One region of the Leisingera sp. CC-HEC096 genome, then DNA from elsewhere that is predicted to be linked to it. Evidence: riboswitches for the same ligand, from Rfam matches in the RefSeq annotation. Region 1 holds a riboswitch; the other holds the start of a gene.
The links. Region 1 has a riboswitch for thiamine pyrophosphate ahead of thiB (thiamine ABC transporter substrate binding subunit). Riboswitches for the same ligand answer to the same signal wherever they lie in the genome.

Region 1 (4,493 bases):
CCACCAGCGCGGCTGCCCCGGTCAGCACCAGCTGCATGCCCGACAGCAGCGCGGCCCGGCCCAGGTCGAAATCGAAGCGGAAGGCCTGATATATGGCGAGCTCGATCGTCGTCGCCCTCGGGCCGCCGCCCAGGGTCAGCGCCACGGCAAAGCTGGAGAGGCAGATGGCAAAGACCACCGCCAGCGCGCCGGGCGCCACCCGCCGCAGCATCGGCCCTTCCAGCAGCCGCCACATCGCCAGCGGCCCGGCATCCAGCTGCGCCGCCAGGCGGAAGCGTTCGGCGGGAATCTCCTGCCAGCCCTGCAAAATCAGCCGGGTCGCCAGCGGCAGGTTGAAAAACACATGCGCCAGCACCACCCCGTGCAGGCCATAGATCTGAACAGGCTCTAACCCGAGGGAAATCAGCCCCTGGCTCAGCCAGCCCGCCCGGCCGAAGACGGCCAGCAAACCAAGAATGGCAACAATCACAGGCAGGATGAACGGCGCGCCCAACAGGGCAATCAACAGGCTCCGCCCGGGAAACCGCCGCCGCGCCAGCGCGCGGGCAACGGGAATGGCAAGACCGACGCTCAACAGCGCCGACAGGCTTGCCTGGGTCAGCGTGAACCGCAGCGCGGCCCAGTCACTGGCGCCAAACCCGGTGCCGGCCTCCGCCCTGAGGACCACAGCCCTCAGCGTTCCCAGGATCAGAGCAGCCACCAGCAGGGCTGCACTGATCCCGGGAAAGGCGCTTACTGGCTGAGCGCGTCCAGCCATTCGCCCAGCGCCGCGTCACGCACCTCTGCCGCTTCAGACTCGCTCAGCAGCAGCGATTTCTCCGGCGCGATCAGGGTGTCGAATCCTTCCGGCAGACCCGCCGCCGGTGTCACCGCCGGATACATCCAGTTGGTGGTCGGGATGACCGACTGGAACGCATCCGACACCATGAAGGCCAGGAACTGGTCCGCCAGCTCCGGCTGGTCGCTGTTTGCCAGCTTGCCGGCAACTTCCACCTGCATGTAATGGCCCTCATCAAAGGCCGCCGCCGCCTTGGAGCCATCTTCCTCCGCAATCAGGTGATACGCAGGCGAGGTGGTGTAGGAGAGAACCATGTCAGCCTCGCCCTCCAGGAACATGCCATAGGCCTCGGACCAGCCCTTGGTCACGGTCACGACATTGTCGGAAAGACCCTTCCAGATCTCCGGCGCCTCTTCGCCGTAGGCGGCCTTCACCCACAAGAGCAGACCCAGACCAGGGGTCGAAGAGCGCGGGTCCTGAATAACGATTTTCTTGTCGCTGGCGGCCAGCGCCTTGAAATCCGCTGGCGCCGCGGCGTCAGCGTTATGGACAAAGGCAAAGTAGCCCCAGTCATAGGGCACAAAGGTCACGTCGTTCCATTCAACCGGCAGCGCGTAATCGGCGCTGACCGAATGCTCGGCAAACAGGCCGGTTTCCTTGGCCGCCGCGGTCAGGTTGGTGTCGAGCCCCAGCACGACGTCTGCATCCGAACGCTCGCCTTCCAGTTTGACCCGCGCCAGCAGCGCCGCACCGTCGCCCGCGCCAACCAGTTTCAGGTCGCAGCCGCAAACTTCCTCGAACGCTTCTTCCACCGCCGGGCCGGGGCCCCAGTCGGAGACAAAGCTGTCATAGGTGTAAACGACCAGTTCAGGCGTTTCGGCAAAGGCTGCCGAGGCGCCGAGCAGTCCCGCTGCAAATGCAAGATGTTTCATGCCATCCTCCTTTGCGGCTTTGGGCAAGGGTGGAGGCTTTCCAGTACCTTCCCTCCGCCGGTGTGATCCGGTTCAGGTTCAACGGGTGTCATCTCAGCGCTCGCGCGCACCCCGAGGTGGCGCGGACATTATGCCTCAGCCGCAGCAATGACAAGCCAAACTCCGGCCAGGACCTACAGTTCAGGCAAACTGGACCGCCCGCAATCGGGATCCCCTGTTCTTCTGGCTGAAAATACCCCGGGGGGAGCCGCCGCAGACGGCGGGGGCAGCGCCCCTGCCCGGTCCACGGCAGAGGAATCCACTTGAGACACAGCCCCCTGCCCGCTAAGCACGTCCCGCAAAGGAGACCGCGCCTCATGTCGATGAACAGCTTTGGACACCTCTTCCGCGTCACCACCTGGGGCGAAAGCCACGGGCCTGCGCTTGGCGCCACCGTTGACGGTTGCCCGCCGAACGTGCCGCTGGAGCCGGAAATGCTGCAGCAGTGGCTCGACAAGCGCCGCCCCGGCCAGAACAAGAACACCACCCAGCGCAATGAGCCGGATGCGGTGAAAATCCTGTCCGGCGTGTTCGACGGCATGACCACCGGCACGCCGATTCAGCTGATGATCGAAAACACCGACCAGCGGTCCAAGGATTACGGCGAGATCTCCCAGACCTTCCGTCCGGGCCACGCCGACATCACGTACTTTCAGAAATACGGCAACCGCGACTACCGCGGCGGCGGCCGCTCCTCGGCGCGCGAAACCGCGGCGCGGGTTGCCGCGGGCGGTGTTGCACGTGAAGCAATCAAGGCACTGGTGCCGGGGCTGGAGATCAAGGGCTATATGACCCAAATGGGCGAGCTGGAAATCGACCGCAGCCGCTTCGACTGGGAGGCGATCGACCAGAATGATTTCTGGATCCCCGACGCAGGCGCGGTGCAGGAGTGGGAAGACTACCTGCAAGCCCTGCGCAAGGCGCATGACTCGGTGGGCGCCGTGGTCGAAGTGGTGGCGCGCGGCGTCCCCGCCGGTATCGGCGCGCCGGTCTATGGCAAGCTCGACACTGACCTGGCCGCCGCGATGATGTCGATCAACGCGGTGAAGGGCGTGGAGATCGGCGAGGGCATGAATGCCGCGCGGCTGAAAGGCTCGGAAAACGCCGACGAGATTTTCATGGGTGAGAACGGGCCTGAGTATTCCTCCAATCACGCCGGCGGCATCCTCGGCGGCATTTCCACCGGACAGGACGTGGTGGTGCGCTTTGCGGTCAAGCCGACCTCCTCGATCCTCACCCCGCGCAAGTCGATCCGCAAGGACGGCTCCGCTACCGAGGTGATCACCAAGGGCCGCCACGACCCCTGCGTCGGCATCCGTGCGGTACCGGTGGCGGAGGCGATGATGGCTTGCGTGATCCTGGACCACCTGCTGGTGCACCGCGGTCAGATCGGCGAAAACCAGGGCCGCATCGGCTAAGGATCAGGCTCTAACAAAGGAGTTTGCCCGAGTGCAGTTCGGGCAATTCCTCTCAGCCTGCGTCCTCAATCATGCTCACTTGCGCATTGGCTGTGATCGCCCAGCGCGGTCAGCACCTTGCAGCAGCCGCCATTGCCGCCGTCGCACAGGTGGCTGATCCGCTCCAGTTCCGCGGCCAGGCGCTCCAGCCTCGCAATCCGCGCGCGCACGTTCCGCAGCTGGCTGCGGGCGAGCCGGTCGGCCTCGGCGCAATCATCGCCCAGCTGCCCGTCCAGCCCCATCAGCGCCTTGATGTCCTCCAGCGAAAAGCCAAGGTCCCGGGCGTGCTTGATGAAGCCCAGCGCCTCCATGCCGTCCTGCCCGTAGCGGCGCTGGTTGCCGGCATTGCGGCCCGGTTCCGGCAGCAGGCCGATCTCCTCGTAATAGCGGATGGTCGGAACCTTCACGCCGGTGGCCTTGGACAGCTGACCGATGGAAAACATCGCAATGACCTCTTGATGCTCTAGTGACTAGAGGCCCTACATTGATCTCGAATCAGGAATGAGGACAAGAGCAATGGCAGGCTGCTGCAATCATGAGGCCCGGTTTGACGGGGTATCGGCGGACTACAAACGCAGGCTTTGGCTGGTGATCGCCATCAACGCCGGCATGTTCGCGGTGGAAATGGGCGCGGGTCAGCTGTCCGGCAGCCAGGCGCTGAAGGCGGACGCCTTGGACTTTCTGGGCGATGCGCTGACCTATGGCATCTCGCTGGCGGTGATCGGCGCCACCCTGCGCACCCGCGCGCTGGCGGCACTCGGCAAGGGAATCAGCCTCCTGCTGATGGGGCTGTGGGTGTTCGGCTCCACGATCTATCAGGTATTTTACGTCGGCGTGCCGCAGGCCCATATCATGGGGGTGATCGGTTTCATGGCGCTGGCGGCCAACCTGATCTCGGTGCTGCTCTTGGCGCGCTACAAGGACGGCGACGCCAATGTGCGCTCGGTCTGGCTGTGTTCGCGCAATGACGCCATTGGCAACGTGGCGGTGATGATCGCGGCGCTTGGCGTCTGGGGCACCGCTACCGGCTGGCCGGACCTCATTGTGGCCGGGATTATGGGCGGGCTGTTCCTGAACTCCGCCTTCCAGATCCTGGTGCAAGCGGTGCGGGAATGGCGCGAGGAAGAGGCGCATACGGCAGCGCACTCGTCTTAAGACTTGAGGGTTGCGCCTGTCTGGGCGGGCGCGAATGCGCCTGCCGGGGGCAGGCAGGCGCAGCCCGGCCTATCGGCCGGGCGGTTCAGGCACTAACCAAACAGCTCTGCGAATTCCTCACGCAGGGCTTTC
Region 2 (4,493 bases), 1.3 Mb from region 1:
CGGCCACGATCAGCGCACTCATGCTGCACTCTCCATTTCCCGGGCGAGGTCTTCGAACATCCGGGTAATAACCCCTGCCCCTGTATTCAGCGTGATCGACAGCCGCAGCCGCGAGGTGCCGCGCGGCACCGTCGGCGGGCGGATGCCGCGGATGTCATAGCCGCGGGTTTGCATGGCGGAAGCCAGCGACATGGTGCGCTTGTCATCGCCAATCACCACCGGCAGGATCTGGCTCTGGAACCCGTCCAGCCCGCACAGGCGCTTGGCTTCGCCTTGCGCATGGGTGATCCCCTGCCACGCCTGTTCCCGGCGGCCTGGGTTCTGTTGCAGCTCCTGCAAGGCAGCCCGCACCAGTGCCGCGTTCAGCGGCGACGGTGCTGTGGCAAAGATGAAGCCGCGCGCCTTGTTGATCAGAGTATCGATCAGCACACGCTGACCGCAGATCAAAGCGCCGGAGGCACCCAAAGCCTTGCCGCAGGTGTGCAGACTCAGGACATTCGGGCGGTGCGCGATCTCATGCGCCAGCCCGCGGCCCAGATCGCCGAACACGCCCGTCGAATGCGCTTCATCCACCACCAGCACGGCGCCCTCGGCATCGGCCAGCGCCATCAGTGCATCCAGCGGCGCGAGGTCGCCGTCCATGGAATATACCGCCTCAACCGCGATCCAGACCTGGCCGTCGCCGCCTTCCGCGCGCCAGGCTTTCAGCGCCCGCGCGGCGTCCTCCGCGTCGCTGTGGGCAAAGCTGCGCGTCTCGGCCCGGCCCAGCCGCATGCCGTCATGGGTGCTGGCATGGATCAGCGCGTCATACAGCACCAGATCGCCCTGCTGCGGCAGGGTTGAGAAAATCGCCTGATTGGCATTGAAGCCGCCGCCCATGAACAGCGCAGCCTCGGTGCCGAAAAACTCCGCAGCCTCCGCCTCCAGCAGCTGATGTTCCGCATCATTGCCGCGCAGCAGGCGCGAGCCGCCTGCCCCCACCGGCACCCCGCGCGCCAGCGCATCTGCGGCAGCGGCGCGCAGCACGTCACTGCCCGCCAGCCCAAGGTAGTCGTTGGAGGCAAAGTCGTGCCCGTCCCGCGGCATCAGCTGCCGGTAGCGCCCGCGCGTGCGCAGCGCTTCCAGCGATTTCTCATGCCTCGGGAAGGCGCCCGCCATCAGCGGCTGCCGTCGCAGCCCGCGGCCATGGCGGTGATGCCCAGACGGTCAAACAGCTGCTGGTCCTTGTCCTCTTCGGGGTTGTCCGCGGTCAGCAGCGTGTCGCCCACAAAGATCGAGTTGGCACCGGCAAAGAAGCACATCGCCTGCATCTCGTCCGACATATCGGTGCGGCCTGCGGACAGGCGCACGTGGGATTTCGGCATCAGGATGCGGGCCAGCGCCACGGAGCGGACAAATTCGATCGGGTCCAGCTTCTCGACATTGGCGAGCGGCGTGTCAGCGATCGGGATCAGCATGTTCACAGGCACCGAATCCGGGTGCACCTCCAGCGTTGCCAGTGCCAGCATCATGTCGATGCGGTCCAGCTGCTGCTCGCCCATGCCAACGATGCCGCCGGAGCAGACCTTGATGCCCGCCTCGCGCACCCGGTTCAGGGTGTCGATCCGGTCGGCGAAGGTGCGGGTGGTGATGATCTCGGAGTAGTAGCGCTCGGAGGTATCGATGTTGTGGTTGTAGTAGTCCAGACCAGCATCGCGCAGGCGGAACACCTGTTCCTCGTCCAGCATGCCCAGCGTCATGCAGGTTTCCATGCCCAGGTCCTTCACGCCCTGCACCATCGCTTCCAGCGCCGCCATGTCGCGGTCCTTGGGCGAGCGCCAGGCGGCCCCCATGCAATAGCGCGTCGCGCCGCCTTCCTTGGCTTTCTTGGCCTCGGCGATCACCCGCTGCACCTCGATCAGCTTGGACGCCGACAGCTGCGCGCCGTTGCGCGCCGACTGGGAGCAATAGGCGCAATCCTCGGCGCAGCCGCCGGTCTTGATGCTGAGAAGCTTGGATTTCTGCACCTGGTTGGGGTCGAAATACTGCCGGTGCACGGTGTGCGCCTGAAACAGCAAGTCCATGAAAGGCTTGTTGTAAATCGCTTCCGCTTCCTCGCGGGTCCAGTCGGTGCGGATGGGTGCAGCGTCCAGCATGCTGTCTCCTGTTCTCTATACCTGTTGGCCATGCGCGGATGGCGTTTCCGGTTTTTATAGATAATTTTGAGGCCGCCGATCAAGCACCAAAGCTGCGCTGCAGCGATTTGCCTCGCAGATGCGCCCTTAATGCCAGTATCACGCTGATAATAATGCCAAAAAATAATCTATGAAAATAGCAGTTGACGCGAACCCCGCCCCTCCCCTAGCCCTATAGGCACGCAGGGGAGTCCCGCCCAAGGGACTGAGAGGCGTCATGGTGCGGGGCAGCCCGGACCGGCGGCGCGACCCTTTGAACCTGACCCAGTTGACACTGGCGTAGGAAGCTAGGACGCGCCTTTTGGCCCCTTGTCCCCGCGGGGACAGCCGTTTGAAACGGGCGCATTCCGGTCAAGCAGGCCCCATGCCTGCCGGTTTCCCGAGCCAAAACTCACCTGGTGTCTTTTCTGAGTTTAGGCTTCGAGGAGCACCAAAATGAACGTCCCCAACCCCAAGATTACGACGGGCGCATTGCCCGCGTCGCGCAAGATCTACGTCAGCGGCGAGGTCCATCAGGACATCCGCGTGCCGATGCGCGAAATCTCCACCCACCCCACCGCGGGCGAGGCGCCGCTGCCGGTCTATGACAGCTCCGGGCCCTACACCGACCCGGATGTGCTGACCGACATCCGCGAAGGCCTGCCAGCGCTGCGCCGCCAGTGGATTGAGGCACGCGGCGACGTCGAAAGCTACCAGGGCCGCGATGTGAAGCCGGAGGACAACGGCTTTGTCGAGGGCGACCGGCTGACGCCTGAGTTCCCGGTGAAACCCGCCCCCCTGCGCGGCAAGGACGGCAAGGCGCCGACCCAGCTGGCCTATGCGCGCGCTGGCATCATCACCCCGGAGATGGAGTTTGTGGCGATCCGCGAAAATCAGCTGCGCGAGCTGTCGCCTTGTCACGCCAAACGCGACGGCAATGATTTCGGCGCCAAAATCCCCGACTACGTGACGCCGGAATTCGTGCGCCAGGAAATCGCCGCGGGCCGCGCCATCATCCCCGCCAACATCAACCACCCGGAAATCGAGCCGATGATCATCGGCCGCAATTTCAAGGTGAAGATCAACGCCAACATGGGCACCTCTGCCGTCACCTCCTCAATGGAGGAAGAGGTCGACAAGCTGGTCTGGGCGATCCGCTGGGGCGCCGACACGGTGATGGACCTGTCGACGGGGCGCAACATTCACAACACCCGCGAATGGATCGTGCGAAACTCCCCCGTTCCCATCGGCACCGTGCCGATCTACCAGGCGCTGGAGAAGGTCAATGGCATCGCCGAGGACCTGACTTGGGAAGTGTTCCGCGACACGCTGATCGAGCAGGCGGAGCAAGGCGTCGACTACTTCACCATCCACGCGGGCGTACGGCTGCACATGGTGCCGATGACGGTGAACCGGGTGACGGGGATCGTCTCGCGCGGCGGCTCGATCATGGCCAAGTGGTGCCTGCATCACCACAAGGAGAGCTTCCTCTATGAGCATTTCGAGGAGATCTGCGACATCTGCCGCCAGTATGACGTGAGCTTCAGCTTGGGCGACGGCTTGCGCCCCGGCTCCATCGCGGACGCCAATGACGAGGCGCAGTTTGCTGAGCTGGAAACCCTCGGTGAACTGACCAAGATTGCCTGGGCCAAGGACTGCCAAGTGATGATCGAAGGGCCGGGCCATGTCGCCATGCACAAGATCAAGGAGAACATGGACAAGCAGCTGGAGTGCTGCCACGAGGCGCCGTTCTATACGCTTGGGCCGCTGACCACCGACATCGCGCCGGGCTATGACCATATCACCAGCGGCATCGGAGCCGCCATGATCGGCTGGTTCGGCTGCGCCATGCTGTGCTACGTGACACCCAAGGAGCACCTGGGCCTGCCCGACCGTGACGACGTGAAGACCGGGGTGATCACCTATAAGATCGCCGCCCATGCCGCCGATCTGGCCAAGGGCCTGCCGGGCGCCCAGCGCCGCGACGATGCGCTGAGCCGCGCGCGGTTCGAATTCCGCTGGGAGGACCAGTTCAACCTGTCGCTGGACCCGGACACCGCGCGCGAGTTCCACGACCAGACACTGCCGAAACAGGCCCATAAGGTCGCCCATTTCTGCTCCATGTGCGGGCCGAAATTCTGCTCCATGCGGATCAGTCACGACATCCGCTCGGAAGCGCAGAAAGAGGGCATGGAGGCGATGGCCGCCAAGTTCCGCGAGGGCGGTGAGCTGTACGTGCCTGCCGCTGAAGCAGCGGAACCGGCGGAATGATCACCATCGCAGGCGCGGGCCTTGCCGGTCTCGCCTGCGCCTATGAACTGGCGCAGCGCGGGGCGGCGG

Region 2: linked by a shared signal. The riboswitch ahead of thiC (phosphomethylpyrimidine synthase ThiC) and the one ahead of thiB (thiamine ABC transporter substrate binding subunit) in region 1 are both predicted to bind thiamine pyrophosphate.

What each region holds. Positions count from the first base shown of each region.
Region 1 is NZ_JCAIJS010000001.1:2,935,105-2,939,597, reverse strand. It holds gene AC5STI_RS14095 (thiamine/thiamine pyrophosphate ABC transporter permease ThiP) at 1-757, opposite strand, end outside; gene thiB (thiamine ABC transporter substrate binding subunit) at 733-1,710, opposite strand; TPP riboswitch at 1,743-1,834, opposite strand; gene aroC (chorismate synthase) at 2,067-3,167, shown strand; gene AC5STI_RS14080 (MerR family transcriptional regulator) at 3,233-3,649, opposite strand; gene AC5STI_RS14075 (cation efflux transmembrane domain-containing protein) at 3,723-4,361, shown strand; gene AC5STI_RS14070 (malonate--CoA ligase) at 4,454-4,493, opposite strand, start outside.
Region 2 is NZ_JCAIJS010000001.1:1,629,583-1,634,075, forward strand. It holds gene bioD (dethiobiotin synthase) at 1-22, opposite strand, end outside; gene AC5STI_RS07965 (8-amino-7-oxononanoate synthase) at 19-1,158, opposite strand; gene bioB (biotin synthase BioB) at 1,158-2,135, opposite strand; TPP riboswitch at 2,349-2,477, shown strand; gene thiC (phosphomethylpyrimidine synthase ThiC) at 2,610-4,424, shown strand; gene AC5STI_RS07980 (FAD-dependent oxidoreductase) at 4,421-4,493, shown strand, end outside.